DNA from 4 places in the Pantoea ananatis PA13 genome. Region 1 is predicted to be linked to each of the others. Evidence: riboswitches for the same ligand, from Rfam matches in the RefSeq annotation. Region 1 holds a riboswitch; each other region holds the start of a gene.

What was found. A riboswitch is a leader RNA that binds a small molecule or an ion and turns the genes downstream of it on or off. The one in region 1 is predicted to bind thiamine pyrophosphate.
Region 2: linked by a shared signal. The riboswitch ahead of PAGR_RS22745 (FAD-dependent oxidoreductase) and the one ahead of thiC (phosphomethylpyrimidine synthase ThiC) in region 1 are both predicted to bind thiamine pyrophosphate.
Region 3: linked by a shared signal. The riboswitch ahead of thiM (hydroxyethylthiazole kinase) and the one ahead of thiC (phosphomethylpyrimidine synthase ThiC) in region 1 are both predicted to bind thiamine pyrophosphate.
Region 4: linked by a shared signal. The riboswitch ahead of thiB (thiamine ABC transporter substrate binding subunit) and the one ahead of thiC (phosphomethylpyrimidine synthase ThiC) in region 1 are both predicted to bind thiamine pyrophosphate.

The regions. Positions count from the first base shown of each region.
Region 1 covers NC_017554.1:4,420,061-4,424,529, forward strand. Annotated here, with positions in the region: gene hemE (uroporphyrinogen decarboxylase) at 1-283, opposite strand, end outside; gene nudC (NAD(+) diphosphatase) at 324-1,094, opposite strand; gene PAGR_RS20825 (Rsd/AlgQ family anti-sigma factor) at 1,292-1,795, shown strand; TPP riboswitch at 1,976-2,074, shown strand; gene thiC (phosphomethylpyrimidine synthase ThiC) at 2,160-4,082, shown strand; gene thiE (thiamine phosphate synthase) at 4,083-4,469, shown strand, end outside.
Region 2 covers NC_017553.1:267,360-271,828, reverse strand. Annotated here, with positions in the region: gene PAGR_RS22755 (AzlC family ABC transporter permease) at 1-422, shown strand, start outside; gene PAGR_RS22750 (AzlD domain-containing protein) at 419-739, shown strand; TPP riboswitch at 798-917, shown strand; gene PAGR_RS22745 (FAD-dependent oxidoreductase) at 1,056-1,988, shown strand; gene thiS (sulfur carrier protein ThiS) at 1,985-2,182, shown strand; gene PAGR_RS22735 (thiazole synthase) at 2,185-2,943, shown strand; gene PAGR_RS22730 (HesA/MoeB/ThiF family protein) at 2,953-3,915, shown strand; gene PAGR_RS22725 (GNAT family N-acetyltransferase) at 3,929-4,396, opposite strand; gene PAGR_RS22720 (LysE family translocator) at 4,446-4,469, opposite strand, start outside.
Region 3 covers NC_017554.1:1,638,971-1,643,439, forward strand. Annotated here, with positions in the region: gene PAGR_RS07730 (AEC family transporter) at 1-155, opposite strand, end outside; gene PAGR_RS07735 (hypothetical protein) at 248-445, opposite strand; TPP riboswitch at 749-845, shown strand; gene thiM (hydroxyethylthiazole kinase) at 877-1,677, shown strand; gene thiD (bifunctional hydroxymethylpyrimidine kinase/phosphomethylpyrimidine kinase) at 1,664-2,464, shown strand; gene PAGR_RS07750 (GntR family transcriptional regulator) at 2,499-3,185, opposite strand; gene PAGR_RS07755 (mannitol dehydrogenase family protein) at 3,229-4,469, opposite strand, start outside.
Region 4 covers NC_017554.1:3,785,341-3,789,809, forward strand. Annotated here, with positions in the region: gene PAGR_RS17965 (MFS transporter) at 1-314, opposite strand, end outside; gene sgrR (HTH-type transcriptional regulator SgrR) at 570-2,231, shown strand; TPP riboswitch at 2,267-2,371, shown strand; gene thiB (thiamine ABC transporter substrate binding subunit) at 2,415-3,401, shown strand; gene thiP (thiamine/thiamine pyrophosphate ABC transporter permease ThiP) at 3,377-4,469, shown strand, end outside.

The DNA.
Region 1 (4,469 bases):
CGCCTGTTTCGAAGTATAAACCCAGCCCCATTGCATCAGGGATGGTGAGAATATCACTGAAGAGGATCGCCGCATCCAGCTTAAAGCGACGCAGGGGTTGCAGGGTGACTTCGCAGGCCAGTTCGGCATTTTTGCACAGCGACATAAAATCGCCTGCCTGGGCGCGCGTTGCCTTATATTCCGGCAAATAACGCCCGGCTTGCCGCATCATCCATACGGGGGTGACATCTACAGGCTGGCGTAACAGGGCGCGCAAATAACGGTCGTTCTTCAGTTCACTCATCTCAGGACTCTCTCGGTATCAAGCGAGTAGTGTAGCACTCTCACGCCTCAGCGCGGCAGAGGGCCACCGTATCTTCAATTAATCGACGGGCGACGGTACCGGGCGGCGGCAGTAAAGGCAGCGCATCAAAGCGGAACCATCCGGCGTCCAGCAGCTCTTTGCCGTCATGTTGTAACTCGCCGCCATCATATTCCGCCATAAACGCCATCATCAGAGACTGCGGGAAAGGCCAGGGCTGCGAGGTGACATAGCGGACATTCCTGACACGCACGTTGCTCTCTTCCATTACCTCGCGCGCGACGGCCTGTTCAATGGTTTCGCCTACTTCGACGAAACCGGCCAGCACAGTGTAAATGTTATTACGCTGGCGCGCATGGTTAGCCAGCAGGATCTCGTCCCCCCGGCGAATGGCGACGATAATGCAGGGCGCAATCTGTGGATAGTAGCGTTCACGGCAGTGGCTGCACAGGCAGGCAAATTCACGCTTGCTGGCGTGCATCTCATGGCCGCAGTAGCCACACCAGCGGTGAGAGCGATAAAATTCGGCCAGCTGTACACCGCGCCCTGCCAACTGAAACAGTCCCGGATCTTCGTTAAGTAACTGCCGCAAAGACAGCATATCCTCCGAACGTGTTTCGCAAATCAGCCAGACATTCTCCCCCTGCCATTCGCCAATTACGCGCCCCTGATGACCCGTCAGGCCAAAATGCTGCGCATTACCGTGAGGCAGGTCTCCTTGCGGTAACCAAATTTTTTGTTCACTGCTGACAATCCACCATCCAGCGTCTACGCTTGAAATTTCGCATTGCATTTATTTCGTCATCCTTAGCGTCAACCCGCACGCTGAAGTCCCGATGTTAAGTGTGTAGATGAACAACTATACCCAAATAATTCTGGTTGCAAGACGACAACACGCTTATTTCTCCCCGGCAGGCTCGTGGAAAACAAGCGCACTTGACGCATCGCTAATCTGAAATATGAAGGTGCATAACTCATACGGAGTTAACTATGCTCAACCAGTTAGACGTTCTGACCAAACGCGTAGGTGGCAGTAATGAACTGGTCGATTCATGGCTGGCCGCTCGCCGCCAGTTACTGGTTTCTTATTACCATTTGGTCGGTATCAAGCCAAAGAAAGAGGCACTGACGCGTCTGGATGAACAGGCACTTGATAACTTTTGCCATAATCTGGTCGATTATCTTTCATCCGGCCACTTCAGCCTCTATCAACGCCTGATCGGAGAAATGGACGGTACCAGTCCGCTGTTGGCAGCAACGCAGATTTATCCCTCGCTGGAAGCCAACACCGAACAACTGATGAAGCTGTATGACGGACACCTGCAGCAGGCGATCGATGACGATAACTACGTCACCTTTCAGAATGCGCTATCGGAGGTCGGAGAAGCCTTGGAAGGACGCTTTACGCTTGAGGACAAACTCATCCAGATGGCATGGGATAATCACCTGACCCCGCCCGTGGCTAACGACAGCGAAATTGCCCGCCCCGCCTAAAACCTAATCGATTGTAAAAGACTTGTGATTAGCCAAAAGCCCCCTTATGCTGAGTGGGCTTTACGTTTAACGCCGAACGTAGTCGGTGTTTACGGTTGATACGTCATCTACGGGCGCTGTTCATGCTATCCCTTTTTCCCGGGTGAAGCCGAGCGGGCGCCGTAGCGAAATCGTTGAAACCTCATCTTGTCGGAGTGCCTAAGGGCTGAGACCGTTAATTCGGGATCCGCGGAACCTGATCAGGTTAGAACCTGCGAAGGGAACAAGAGTAAATTTATACGGTACGCCACCGAATGGTGTCAGCAGTGCCGTTACTCCTTCCGAACTCCGGACAAGCAACCTTCCCTCTTACTGGAATATTGCTATGTCTACTGCTAAAACGACCCGTCGCGAACAACGTGCTCAGGCACAGGAATTCATTGACTCTCTTCAGGGCGGCAGCGCCTTCCCTAATTCAAAACGTATCTGGCTTACCGGCAGCCGCGATGATATCCGTGTCCCAATGCGGGAAATTCAACTCAGCCCTACCCTGACCAGCGGCAGTAAAGAAGCGCCGGTTTATGAGGAGAATGAGCCCGTTCCGGTTTACGATACGGCCGGTGCCTATGGCGATCCCGCCGCACAAATCGACGTGCATCGGGGGTTGGATAAACTGCGGGCGCGCTGGATTGAAGAGCGGAATGACAGCGAAAATCTGGTGCAAATCAGCTCTGCCTACACGCAACAGCGGCTGGCCGATGACGGCCTGGATCACTTGCGTTTTGAACACCTGCCCACACCACGCCGTGCGAAGGCAGGCCACTGCGTTACCCAGCTCCATTATGCTCGTCGGGGCATAATTACGCCGGAGATGGAGTTTATCGCGCTGCGGGAAAATATGGGCCGGGAACGCATCCGCGGCGAGGTGCTGCTGCAGCAGCATCCGGGGCACAGCTTTGGCGCCCATCTGCCAGAAAATATTACCCCTGAGTTTGTGCGTCAGGAAGTGGCTGCCGGGCGCGCTATTATTCCGGCAAATATTAACCATCCCGAATCCGAACCCATGATCATCGGGCGTAACTTTCTGGTGAAAGTGAATGCCAATATCGGCAACTCAGCCGTGACCTCCTCGATTGAAGAAGAGGTTGAAAAGCTGGTGTGGTCAACGCGTTGGGGCGCCGATACCGTCATGGATCTTTCCACCGGCCGCTATATCCACGAAACCCGTGAATGGATTTTGCGTAACAGCCCGGTGCCTATCGGTACGGTACCGATCTATCAGGCGCTTGAGAAAGTTAACGGTGTGGCAGAAGATCTGAACTGGGAAATTTTCCGCGACACATTGCTGGAACAGGCCGAGCAGGGTGTGGATTATTTTACGATTCATGCAGGCGTGCTGCTGCGCTATGTGCCCATGACCGCGAAACGCCTGACTGGGATTGTCTCGCGTGGTGGTTCCATTATGGCGAAGTGGTGCCTGTCGCATCACAGAGAGAGCTTCCTGTATGAGCACTTCCGCGACATCTGTGAAATTTGTGCGGCCTACGACATCTCATTATCACTGGGTGACGGCCTGCGTCCGGGATCGATTCAGGATGCCAATGACGAAGCGCAGTTTGCGGAACTGCACACCTTAGGTGAGCTGACGAAAGTTGCCTGGGAATACGACGTGCAGGTGATGATTGAGGGCCCCGGCCATATTCCCATGCAAATGATCCGTCGCAACATGACCGAACAACTGGAACATTGCCATGAAGCGCCGTTTTACACTCTGGGCCCCCTCACCACTGATATTGCTCCGGGTTACGATCACTTTACCTCCGGCATTGGTGCCGCGATGATTGGCTGGTTCGGCTGCGCCATGCTGTGCTACGTCACGCCCAAAGAGCATTTAGGTCTGCCAAACAAGGAAGATGTTAAACAGGGCTTAATCACGTACAAGATCGCCGCGCACGCAGCCGATCTGGCCAAGGGTCATCCGGGCGCGCAAATCCGCGACAATGCGATGTCCAAAGCACGTTTTGAGTTTCGCTGGGAAGACCAGTTTAATCTTGCACTGGATCCGCATACGGCCCGGGCTTACCACGATGAAACCCTGCCGCAGGAGTCCGGTAAGGTGGCCCACTTCTGCTCTATGTGCGGCCCCAAATTTTGCTCAATGAAAATTACCCAGGAAGTGCGTGACTACGCCGCAAGGCAGGAAGCCGAAGCCCAGGCGATTGAGGTGGGGATGGCGAAAATGTCTGATCATTTTCGTGAGCGCGGCGGTGAGCTGTATCACCCTGCGACCGCAATAAAGGAGGAATAAATGGACGCCTTTCCCGCAACCGCATCACGTCTGGGGCTCTATCCGGTCGTTGACAGCGTGGAATGGATAGAGCGCCTGCTGGAAGCCGGTGTGCGAACCCTTCAGCTTCGGATCAAGGATCAGCCGGACGAGGTGGTTGAACCCATGATTATTCGGGCTATCGCCGCAGGTAAGCGCTATCAGGCACGTCTGTTTATCAATGATTACTGGCAACTGGCGATTAAACATCAGGCCTATGGCGTCCATCTGGGTCAGGAAGATTTAGAGGTCGCTAACCTGCAGCAGATCCTGCACGCAGGCTTGCGGCTGGGACTTTCAACTCATGATGATGCAGAGCTGGATCGGGCGCTGGCACTGCGCCCTTCCTATGTGGCGCTGGGGCACATC
Region 2 (4,469 bases), on a different replicon from region 1:
CCCGCCATCTTCCCTTTGGCATTGCGGTTAAAGACTTAGTGGGCAGAGGCTGGCGGGGGGCGCTCGGCTGTCACATTATGAACGATGAAAGTGTGGTGTTCGGCATCTCTCAGCCGCAGATGGCTCAACGCCGCAGTGCGTTTTGGCTGTGCGGCATCGGTATCGGATTGATCTGGCCGTTCACCGTCATGCTCGGGGCCGCGATTGGCCAGTTTATCCCGAATATTTCCGTCATCGGTCTGGATGCCGTGTTTCCCGCCATTCTTATCGCACTCATCTTCCCGGCGTTACGCAAACCCCGAACCCGCATTCCTGCTGCTACCGGCGCCGTGCTGTCGCTGGCGGTCACGCCATTTGTTCCAGCAGGGATGCCTGTTCTGTTTTCGTTGTTAGGGCTGCTTACGTGGAGATCGCGTAAATGAATCATCCGATGATAGTTGCAGGCATTGCCTTGCTGGCTGCCGGAACCTATGCCATTCGTTATGCGGGCGTCAAACTGGGTAACCGGTTGCCTGTCAGTGAGCGCACGCAAAATGTGTTATCCGATGCGGCCACGGTACTGTTACTGGCCGTTGCAGCCACCACCACGTTGTTCGAAGGTCAGCATTTTGCCGGGATGGCAAGGCTGCTGGGCGTGTCGTTTGCCATTTTTCTCGCCTGGCGCAGGGCGCCGCTGATCGCCATCATTTTGGGCGCAGCCTGTATGACCGCTCTGCTGCGTTACCTGAATGTGCCTTAGTCGCTAACGACAAATTGCTGCATCAGCCTTGACGTAAGGCGCGGCTTAAAATAAAACTAGAACCCGTCAGGGGAGTCTCGCCAAAGAGACTGAGAGGCTAATAGCGCAATGCGCGGCTTAGCGACCCTTAGAACCTGACCCAGTTGATACTGGCGTAGGAAGACGGGTATCTTTGCCCCAGGCAGATACTTGCCGCAGAGTCTGCTTTTGTCGGGCTCATGCTTTTTCCCTTCTTGTATCACGGGTCTCTGACTGTTAACAGAGAGGCCAAAGTGAAAATCCTGTTTCTGATGTTATCCTGTCAGGTTGGCTGGCAATGAGCCGCTGGTCAGTGCTCGGCAGCGGCGTGTCCGGATTGTGTATCGCCACGCTACTGGCGGAGCAAGGTGAACCTGTCGAAATCATTACCTTACCGGACTGCCGCGCGGCATCGCACTGGGCTGGCGGTATGCTGGCGCCCTGGTGCGAAGCGGAAAGTGCGCCACAGCAGGTCGTTGACTGGGGTCAGTATGCTGCGGCATGGTGGTCGGCCAGGGTCAGCGGCGTGGAACAGCAGGGTACCCTGGTGATTGCGCCCCCGCGCGACAGTGCTGAGTTAACGCGTTTCGCTAACATGACCTCATCACATCAGTGGGTGACGCCGGCAGAGATTGAACCTGCGCTGGAAGACCGTTTTGCCCGTGGCTTGTTCTTTGCCGCAGAAGGTCATCTTGATCCCCGGCTGGCAATGCAACAATTACAAACGCGTTTACTGAATGCGGGGGTCCGGTTTCACCCGTGTAAACCCAGCGGGAAAATTATCGATTGCCGGGGTATTCATGCCCGGCAATCCCAACCGGAATTGCGTGCCGTGCGCGGTGAAATGGTTATTCTCCACACCGACGAAATAACGTTTTCCCGTCCTGTTCGCCTGCTGCACCCGCGTTTTCCCTGTTATCTGGTGCCCAGGGCTCAGGGGCATTTTATGCTGGGCGCGACCATGGTCGAAAGCCAGGATGACAGCCCAATCAGCGCGCGCGCTATGATGGAACTGTTAAGCGCAGCCTACAGCATCCATCCCGCCCTCGCCGAAGCACGCATTATTGAAAGCGGCACAGGTTTGCGTCCGGCTTACCGCCACAATCTGCCCGAAGTGCGTTATGAAAATGGCATTTTTTCCATTAACGGCATGTACCGTCACGGCTTCCTGCTGGCCCCGATGATGGCCGAGAAGCTTATGCAACAACTGACGTCCGAGGGAGTGCGATGAAAATAGAACTGAACGGCCTTGCTATTGAAACCGAAGCCCGCACGCTGGCTGAATTACTCGTGGAACAACATATCGATGCTGGCTGTGTCGCCAGTGCCGTGAATGGCGAATTTGTTCCTCGGGAGCGCTATTCCTCAGAGCCGCTTGTGGCGGGTTGTCGTCTTGAAGTGTTATCGCCGATGCAGGGAGGCTAACGATGTTTTATGACTTTAGCGGACAGTCACGTTTTTTACTGGGCACTGCAGGTTATCCCTCGCCGGATATTCTGCAACAGGCCGTTGGCGCATCCGGCGCCGAGATTATTACGGTGAGTCTGCGTCGTGAAGGAAGCCAGGGCGGAGCCTTTCGCGATCTCCTGAAAACCTTAAATAAACGCGTTTTACCCAATACCGCAGGCTGCCACACGGTGAAAGAAGCCGTGACGACTGCGCATATGGCGCGGGAATTGTTTGCCACGTCCTGGATCAAGCTTGAGGTGATCGGTCATGCCGATACCTTACAGCCCGATCCCTTTGCCCTCGTCGAAGCAGCACGTATTTTGTGTGCAGAGGGTTTCCACGTTTTCCCTTACACCACAGAAGATCTGATTGTGGGCGAGAAACTGCTGGACGCGGGCTGTGAAGTGCTGATGCCGTGGGGGGCGCCTATCGGCTCAGGCCAGGGATTACGCAATATCGAGGGCTTACGGACGATGCGTGCCTGGTTTAAGGACGTTCCACTGATTATTGATGCCGGGATCGGTGCGCCGAGCCAGGCGGCTCAGGCGATGGAATTGGGGTTTGATGCTGTGCTGTTGAATACCGCCGTGGCGAAATCCAGCGATCCGGTTCGCATGGCTGGCGCATTTGCGCGCGCCATTGAAGCGGGATATCAGGCACGTCAGGCTGGCATGATGGAGCGTCGCGACATGGCTGCCGCCTCTACGCCCGTTTTCGGCCTGGCGCAATTTCGCTAAGGAGCAGAGATGGCACGTTATCAACGACAGACAATGCTGCCAGAAGTGGGCGAGCAGGGGCAGCAGGCTTTGTCCGCTGCCCGCGTCTTAGTGGTTGGCGCGGGTGGACTGGCTTCCACGTTATTACCGCTCCTGGCGGGCGCTGGCATCGGTTATATCCGGCTCTATGACGACGACGTCGTGGCGCTGCATAACCTGCATCGTCAGACGCTATTTACGACTGCCGATATTGGCGAGCCGAAGGTGTTTTGCGCCCAACGTGCGCTGGCACAGCGTAATCCTGATACGGTGGTTGAAGCACATCCCGTAGCGTTACAGGCAAGTCGTATTGAAGAAGCACTGGTGGATATTGATTTAGTTATCGACGCTGCGGATAACTTCGCGGTGACTTATCTGCTTTCCGACAGCTGCTTTGCCCGTAACCTACCGCTGGTTTGCGCTTCGGTGCTGGGGCGACAGGGTTATGCAGGCAGTTTTTGCGGCGGCGCGCCCAGCTATCGCGCACTGTTCCCACAATTACCCAAAGCCTCAGGTAACTGCAACACCGCAGGCGTGCTGGGCCCGGCGGTTGCCACCCTTGGCGCCTTACAGGCGCAGATGGCGCTCAGCATTCTGCTGCACTTTTCGCCCTCACCACTGGGCTGCATGATCAACTGTGATTTTGTCTCATGGCAACTGCGTCAGTTCCGGTTCGATAATGCGCCTGAGCCCGAAAAGGCCGGCATCCCGTTTATCGATCCTGCTTTGCTGACCCCCGATGACTGCGTGGTGGATCTACGGAGGACAGAGGAAGCACCTGTCAGTGTCAGCCAGTATGCACAGCGGATATTGCCACAGCACATTGCCGGCTGGCAGCCGCCCGCGGATAAACGCATTGTTCTGGTCTGTGCCAGTGGCATGCGTGCTGCTCAGGCCGCGTTGGCCCTGGAGGCGCGTGGCTGCCAGCGGCTGGCGATTATTGCAGATCGGTAATACAGGCGGCTGATTACGTCTGGGCATCGCGGTTGGCCTGATAAATATCGGGCCGGGTGATTGTCCAGGCATAGTCGGGTTCGTTTACCGGCTGGTAGCCAAATTTTTGATATAACCAGGGCGCGGTTGAGGTGAAGAGCAACAGCCGGCGCAATGTGTTAACCACGGGATGTGACTGACAGCATTCGATCAGCCATCCGCCCAGTCCTTTGCCCTGGCATTCTTCAAGTACATAGACATCCCACAGGTACGCAAAGGTGGCGTAATCAGTAATGAATCGCGCAAGGCCAATCTGCTGCTGCTGATGAAAAAGCCCAAAATTCAGGCTGTTTTCAATTGACCGCGCGACCGTGGCATAATCAATTCCCGCTGCCCAACTTGAACGGGTGAGGTAACGGTGTATTGCCCCGATATCCATCTGCGACTTATCCGTCGTAACGGCATACTCGCCGTTATGCCAGTGCTGAACAGGTGCCATCATTTTTCCCGTATTCCTTGTTTAAGTATGAGAGTCGGTGGCGAAAGACCTGTCAGGCGATAAGAGTGCGTACGGC
Region 3 (4,469 bases), 1.8 Mb from region 1:
GGCAGGGCGACATTGAACACAAAACGGTTCATGCCTTCGCTGACGGTAACGGGCCATCTGCCAAACCGGATAAGGCAGAATCCCAGAAAAATCAGGATAAATAGCGGGGCGGAAAGGTAGATCTGGTGTCCTAGTGTATCCAGCAGGAATGGCATAAGTGTAAGCAATCCAGTGACTCAGTAACCGCAAGACTATCAAATTGCTTCAACCACGTAACCTGGCAAAACAGGGCGCGCGGTCAGCCAGATCATCCCAGCCAGCGACGCGCCTGATCATCACTGATATCGCGGTAATAAACCCGATGGATAACCGTATCGCAACGTTGGCAGCGGGCAGAAAGATAGGTGGAATAATAATATCGGCCAGAAGGAGAAACCGCACCCTGACGGGTGATACTAATGTCGGTCCATCGGTGACGATGAGGAATAAGCGCTAAGAATCGCATCATGCTTCCTGTAAAGTATGAAGTGCTCTGTTTATTTGTTTTTTACGTTTATGCGTTTACTTTTAGGGTGCGATGTTTTTGGCAGGTTTAATTTATTAATAGATGATGTAACAGGGGCGAATATTATTGTTAAATAGCGAAACGGCTTTCGCGGCTATTACGTGCAAATTTAGAGCCCGCAGCATTAAGCCTTTTTTTGTGAAGTTGGTGGTTGATCGAGATCATGCAAAAGCTTTGCATATCAAATCGAAAAAATAATAAGAGCCTTGCTTAAATCAGAGCGCTTACTTAAGCTTTTGTTCGTAACACGACTCGGGGTGCCCTTCTTTGTGAAGGCTGAGAAAAACCCGTATTACCTGATCTGGATAATGCCAGCGTAGGGAAGTCTGATGCCTGACCGCATTCGCCTTCTTGTCCGCCGGTTGGGAGTTATGATGACACATCAACCGCAACACCTTTCTGATGCGCAATGCGCGCCCATTCTGCAACAATTTCGCCGTCAGTCACCGCTGGTGCACTGTATGACCAACGATGTGGTGCAAACGCTAACGGCTAACGTTTTACTCGCCCTTAATGCCTCTCCGGCCATGGTCATCGACGCTGAAGAAGCGGCGCAGTTTAGCGCGGTTGCCGATGCGCTGCTTATCAATGTCGGTACGCTAACCCACGATCGTAAGCAAGCGATGCAGGCTGCGGTGCTTGCAGCAAACCAGGCGGGCACGCCCTGGACACTGGATCCGGTGGCGGTCGGCGCGCTGACGCTGCGCACCGCGTTTTGCAAGCAGCTACTCGCGCAGTCGCCTGCAGTGGTTCGCGGCAATGCCTCAGAGATTCTGGCGCTGGCGCAGCAGGCAGAAGGCGGACGCGGTGTTGACAGCCTGCATTCGGCCGAAGCCGCACTGCAGGCAGCCCAACAGCTGGCAAAAGCCTTTGATACCTGTGTCGTCGTAACCGGCGAAGTAGACTATGTCACCGATGGGCAGCGCACTTGGGCGATTACGGGCGGCTCGCCGTTAATGACGCGGGTGGTCGGCACCGGCTGTGCGCTTTCAGCGGTGGTTGCGGCCTTTGCCTGTTTGACAGGTGACCGACTGATCAACATCGCCTGCGCCTGTCGGGTGATGGCGCTGGCTGGAGAAAAGGCCGCGCAGGATGCAGATGGACCGGGTAGCTTTGCGCCTGCTTTCCTGGATGCACTCTGGACGCTGGAGGCACCTGATGAAACGCATTAATGCCCTGACGATTGCGGGGACCGATCCCAGCGGCGGGGCCGGTATCCAGGCCGATCTGAAAACCTTCTCTGCACTGGGCGCTTACGGTACCAGTGTGATCACGGCGCTGGTGGCGCAGAATACCTGCGGCGTGCAGTCGGTATACCCTGTTGCGCCAGAGTTTGTGACCGCCCAGCTGGACTCGGTGCTGGATGATGTGCGCATCGACAGTGCGAAGATTGGCATGCTGTCTGAAACAGAAATTGTCGAGCGGGTGGCCCATGGCCTGCAGCGGCGGGAAATTCCCTTTGTGGTGCTGGATACGGTGATGGTGGCTAAAAGCGGCGATGCCCTGCTGAATCCGGATGCGATTGCCTGTGTGCGAGATCGTTTATTGCCACAGGTGTCATTGATTACGCCAAACCTGCCCGAAGCCGCTGCACTGCTGGGATGCCAGGTTGCCCTCAATGAAGATGAGATGCTCACCCAGGGCGAAGCGCTACTGGCGCTGGGCTGCCAGGCAGTGCTGATGAAAGGCGGTCATCTCGATGGTGATGAAAGCCCGGACTGGCTGCTGACCCGGGCAGGGCGTCAGCGCTTTAGCAGCGTGCGGGTAAACACGCGTCATACGCACGGCACTGGCTGTACACTGTCCGCCGCGCTCGCGGCCTTACGTCCCCGGCATGACAGCTGGGAAGCGACGATCAGTGAAGCGAAAGCCTGGCTGCAGCAGGCATTACTGGCGGCAGATTCGCTGGAAGTGGGCAACGGGATTGGGCCGGTGCACCATTTCCATCAGTGGTGGTAGCCCATCGTGTTTCGCCTTGCAGACTGGCAAGGCGTTAATCCTCTTCAAACCAGGCGCTGTTTTGCTTGATGACTGGGGTGATCGAAAACATCATGGCCTGCAAATGATGGCGCAACGCCGCCTCAGCCTTGACGGGATCGTTTGCCTTCAGCGCCGCAAAAATAGCATCATGCTGTTCTATCAGGGTTTCGGCGGGCGCAACGTCATTCAGGGTTAAATAGCGTACCCGATCCATGGTGGCTTTGATGTTTTCAACCGTTTCCCACGCCAGTGGACAGCCGATGCTCTCAGCGATGAGGCGATGAAACTCATCGTCCAGGCTTAAGAACATCTGGCTATCGCCACGGGCAGCGGTGATGCGTTGCAGTTGCAGGTTATGCTCCAGCGCCATCAGCCCTGACTCTGCGATTTCCTCAGCAGCGCGACGGACCACGGCAATCTCCACGGCCTCACGAATGAAACGACCATCTTCGACCCGTTTAGCCGAGATCCTGCGCACAAAGGTGCCGCGCTGCGGCAGGATCTGAACCAGACCGGCTTCCGCGAGCTTGATAAAGGCTTCCCGCACCGGCTGACGTGAGAGGTTGAACCGGGTGGAAACCTCTTTTTCCGAGAGCAGTGCACCAGGCTGAATTACGCACGTCACGATATCGCGGCGCAGATAGCGGTAAACCTGCTGATTCACCGGTTCGCTGGTGGTAATGGTGTAAGAAAGTGTCATATCGCTGTCCGTTTTATCTTCGGCCTGGCATCAGGCGATCGCATCAGACCTCAGGACCGGCAATGGCCTGCTGAACGCTGGCACGGGCTCCCTGAGCGGCAAGCTGCAGGTAACAGGCGGTAAGTTGTTTCACCAGCGCATCGTTTTTAGCAAGATCGTCGCCAAATACCCTGCTGATGTTGAGTAACGCCCGCACGCGAGCTTCACCGTCATCACTTTCCGCTACGCAAGTGGCCAGTTGTGCGTTCAGCGGATCGCGGATCTCGATGGGCTCGCCTTTTTCGTCCACTGCGCTGACATAGCGCATCCAGGCCGCGATGCCCAGCAGCAGCAAGGGACACGGCGTGCCGTGGTCCAGATGCCAACGCAGGCTGTCGAGAAAGCGCTGGGGCAGCTTCTGGGTCCCGTCGGTCGCAATCTGATAAGTCCGATGCTTAATCGCCCGATTGGCAAAGCGGGCGATAAGCGCATCGGCATAGGCGGATAAATCGACATCCTGAATGGTCAGCGTAGGTGCCTGCTCATTGACCATCAGCGCCCGTGCCGCTGCGCGAAACGCGTCATCAGCCATACAGTCGCTGATGTGTTCGTAACCGGCAAGATAGCCAAGGTAAGCTAAAAACGAATGGCTGCCATTGAGCATGCGCAACTTCATCTGCTCAAACGGCAGAACATCCTGCACCAGTTGAGCGCCCGCTTTATCCCAGTCCGGTCGGCCGCTGACAAAATGGTCCTCGATCACCCACTGGAAAAAAGGTTCAGCTTCAACGGCGACCGGATCCCGTGAACCGATGCGCTGGCGCAGGGCGTCAAATGCCGCGTCATTCATGGCGGGCACGATACGATCCACCATGGTGGAGGGAAAGGTGAGGTTCTGTTGGATATAGTCAGCCAGGGAGGCATCGTACTGCCGGGCCAGCTGCATCACGACATTACGGGTTACGCGGCCGTTTTCTGGCATATTGTCGCAGGACATCACGCTAAATGGCGCGACTCCCCGTTCACGGCGGCGGCGGATTGCCGCGACAATCAGACCCGGCAGAGAGTGCGGCTGGTCCGGCTGCGCCAGATCGTGCTGAATATCCGCGTGCTGAACGTCAAGGTCGCCGCTGGCGGGCAGATGACAGTAGCCTTTCTCTGTCACGGTCATTGATACAATCGCCACGTCAGGCTGACACAGCGCCTCAATGACGGCCTCGATACCGTCCGTTTTGCCATGCAACGCGGACGTGATAATGCCGATTACACGGGTTTCTAAAGCATCGTCGCTCTTTTCTGTCAGCG
Region 4 (4,469 bases), 630 kb from region 1:
GTCAGGTAATGGCGGGTAAACGCGAACAGTATGGCGTTTGCCAGGGCAAGGATACAGCACACTAAGATGATATTCCGCCGATCGCCAACGCTGTCGGAGCGCTTTGCGATCATCATGCTGACCACAATGCCGGCGATGGCATTGATGGTAAAAAACAGCCCGACCCACAGCGGTGGCACCTGTACTTCTCGCGATAAAAACAGGCTCAGCGTCGGCGCCTGCAGCGCACCGGCCACGCCGAGGATAAAGGCGGTCACCATAAAAGCCAAAAAGACCGGATTGAAACGGCGCGAGAACGATAACAAAGATTTCATGCCTTATCCCTGACAGAACAACGGGAGAAACGGGAACAATGGAACCCCGACCCAAACCTACAACGTAAAAAAAACCAGCAGAATAACCCTGCTGGCGAAATCGTAACACACTACTCAGAAGGGACAGACATCGCTGCCAGTCCATGTCAGAGCGCCATTCATTACTGAATGCCTCCCGCTCTTCCAATACAGGAAAGATTGCCTCTAAAATGGGGTAAGAAAAACAGAGCACCTTTATCAGGGAGTTCCTCTTTTATGTCGTCATCACGTCTGAAGCAGCAGTTCATTCGTCTGTGGCAAAATTGCCAGGGACAACCACAGGAAACAACCCTGGGCGAACTGGCTGATTTGCTGCACTGTTCGCGTCGCCATATGCGAAACCTGCTCAACAGAATGCAAGCGGCTGGCTGGCTCACCTGGCAGGCCGAAGCCGGACGGGGCAAACGTTCCCTGATGACCTTCTGCTACACCGGGCTGGCGCTGCAGCAGCAGCGTGCCGAAGATCTTCTGGAGCAGGATCGTATCGATCAGTTAGTCCAGCTGGTGGGGGATAAAGATCAGGTCAGACAGATGATCAGCGCCCACCTGGGGCGGAGCTTCCGCCAGGGCAAACATATTTTGCGCGTCCTCTATTATCGCCCTCTGCTGAATCTGTTACCCGGTTCGCCCCTGCGCCGTTCGGAAACCCATATTGCCCGCCAGATCTTTAGCGGCCTGACGCGCATAAATGAGGAAAAGGGGGAAATCGAGGCCGATATCGCCCATCACTGGCAGCAAACATCCGATCTCCACTGGCGCTTTTATTTACGTCCTGCCATTCGTTTTCATCATGGCCGGGAGCTGGACATGGCCGATGTGATCGCAAGCCTGGAACGCCTGCGTCAGTATCCCCTGTTTTCTCATATCCAACGGCTCGACTCACCGGCCCCCTGGACCCTGGATATCTATCTGGATCAGCCCGACAGCTGGCTGCCCTGGCTGCTGGGCAGCGTCAGCGCCATGATTCTGCCACGGGAATGGCCTGAAATTCGCGATTTTGCCCGTCAACCTGTGGGAACAGGTCCTTATCGGGTCGTCCGTAATCAGCACAGCCAGTTGAAGATAGAAGCGTTTGACGACTACTTTGGCTATCGCGCGCTGATCGATGATGTGTCGGTGTGGGTACTGCCAGAGATCAGTGACGAGCTGGTTTATGCAGGGGTTCGCCTGCAGGGCGAAAAAGCCGATGAGAAACAGGAAGAGAGCCGGCTTGAAGAAGGTTGCTACTATTTACTGTTCGATCAGCGTTCAGAAAAAATGGCCGATCGAGACATTCGACGCTGGCTCAGCGACCTGCTTAACCCGATTGCACTCCTCAATAATGCGGGCAGGGGTTATCAGCGCTACTGGTTCCCGGCTTACGGCCTGCTACCCCGCTGGCACCATCGCCGCGATCTGACCCCAGTGGACAAACCGGCGGGCCTCACGAGCCTGACGTTAACCTGGTATAACCAGCATATTGAGCATGTCAGTATTACGGATGCCTTACGTCCGTTGCTGGCAGAACAGGGCGTTACGTTGAACACCCGGGAAGTCAGTTACGAAAGCTGGCATCAGGGCGAAGGCGAGAGTGATATCTGGCTGGGCAGCGTCAATTTTACCCTGCCCCTCGAATATTCCCTGTTTGCCCTGTTATACGAAACGCCGTTGATGCAGCACTGTCTGCCTGTTAACTGGCAGCAGGATGCCACGCGCTGGCGTGAAAAAACGCTCTCCCTCGCTGAATGGGGTAAATATCTGGTGGAAAATAGCTGGCTTCATCCGCTGTTTCATCACTGGCTGCTGCTGGAGGGCCAGCGCAGTATGCGCGGCGTGCGGATGAATACATTGGGCTGGTTTGATTTTAAATCCGCCTGGTTTGCCCCGCCTACGCTGTGAGCCTTTCCCCTTGCGCATTTAATGACTAGAATGTGGCGTTCTCAACGGGGTGCCCCTTTCCACAGTGTCAGGGCGCTGAGAAATACCCGTCGAACCTGAATCGGTTAATACCGACGTAGGGATTTGAGAGGTTGTTTTGCTCAGATCCTTTGCGACTCAACCCTGCCGCCCTAGGAGCGCAAAGTGTTAAAAAACGTCCTGCCCGTGCTGCTGTTACTTTCTGCCCCGGTCTTTGCGGCCAAACCTGTCCTGACGGTTTACACCTACGACGCCTTTTCCGCTGACTGGGGGCCGGGTCCGGCCGTCAAAAAAGCCTTTGAAGCCCAGTGCGGTTGCGAGCTGAAATTTGTCGCGCTGGAAGACGGTGTTTCGCTGCTGAACCGTGTACGTATGGAAGGCAAGAACACAAAGGCCGATGTGGTACTAGGCCTGGATAACAACCTTCTGCAGGCCGCGCAGCAAACCGGCCTGTTTGCCAAAAGCGACGTGGATACCCGTGAGCTGCAGGTGCCCGGCGGCTGGAAGGACACCACCTTTGTGCCGTTCGATTACGGTTATTTCGCATTCGTGTACAACAAAAACACGCTAAAAAATCCCCCTACAAGCCTGAAAGAACTGGTCGAAAGCCCAGAGAAATGGCGCGTGATTTATGAAGATCCTCGCACCAGCACGCCAGGCCTTGGCCTGCTGCTGTGGATGCAAAAGGTTTACGGGGACAACGCGCCTGAGGCCTGGCAAAAGCTGGCGAAGAAAACCGTCACGGTCACCAAAGGCTGGAGTGAAGCCTACGGCCTGTTTCTTAAAGGCGAGAGCGATCTGGTGCTGAGCTATACCACGTCACCGGCTTATCACATCATTGAAGAGAAAAAAGATAACTATGCTGCGGCATCCTTCGCCGAAGGCAACTATCTGCAGGTTGAGGTGGCCGCCCGACTGGCGAACAGCAAGCAGCCCAAACTGGCAGAACAGTTTATGCAATTCATGGTTACGCCAGCCTTTCAGAACACCATCCCTACCGGGAACTGGATGTATCCGGTGATCAAAACTGACCTGCCCGCCGGGTTTGCCTCGCTCAGCGTGCCGAAGACAACATTGCAGTTTTCACCGGAAGAGGTTGCCAGCCACCGTTCGCAATGGGTTAGCCAATGGCAACGCGCCGTCAGCCGTTAATCCCTTTCTGGCTGATTCCGGGTTCGCTCGCCACGCTGCTGCTCTGCAGCGTGGCGCTGCTGGCCTTCACAGCACTGTGGATGGCGGCGCCAGCGACCGACTGGCGGTCTGTCCTGCAGGATACGTACCTGCATCATGTTATTGGCTTTTCGTTTAAGCAGGCGCTGCTGTCCGCCCTGCTCTCCTTGCTGCCGGCCATTCCACTGTCCCGAGCCCTTTATCGGCGGCGCTTTCCCGGACGTCAGGTGTTGCTGCGCCTGTGCGCCATGACGCTGGTTCTGCCCGTGCTGGTGGCCGTATTCGGCCTGCTCACCGTCTATGGTCGGGTGGGCTGGCTGGCGCAGCTTTGCGCCTGGCTTGGCGTGGACTATCACTTCTCGCCTTACGGGCTTCAGGGAATTTTACTGGCCCATGTGTTTTTCAACCTGCCGCTGGCCACGCGCCTGATGCTGCAGGCGCTGGAAAGCATTCCTGCCGAACAGCGTCAGCTTGCTGCCCAACTGAACATACGTGGCTGGCATCATTTCCGGCTGCTTGAATGGCCCTGGCTGCGCCGCCAGCTCCTGCCCACCGGGGCATTAATCTTTATGCTCTGTTTTGCCAGTTTTGCCACCGTGCTATCGCTGGGTGGCGGGCCGCAGGCGACCACCATCGAACTGGCCATCTTCCAGGCGTTAAGCTATGACTACGATCCGGGCCGCGCGGCGCTCCTGGCGCTGATTCAGCTCAGCTGCTGCCTGGTGCTGGTGCTCCTCAGCCAGCGCTTCAGCAACGCCATTCCGGCGGGTAGCCCGCAACTGCACGGCTGGCGCGATCCTCAGGATTCCACGCTGGCCCGCGTCAGCGACGCCGCCATCATCTTTTTCGCCCTGCTGCTGCTGCTGCCGCCGCTGCTGGCGGTGATCGTAAATGGTCTGGATGGCGGGCTTCGGGGCGCGATACAGCAACCGGCGTTATGGCAGGCAACGTTGACCTCGTTACGTATCGCGCTCGGCGCCGGCGTGCTGTGTCTGGTCCTGACCACCATGCTGTTGTGGAGCAGCCGGGAGCTGCGCCTGCGGCGGCATA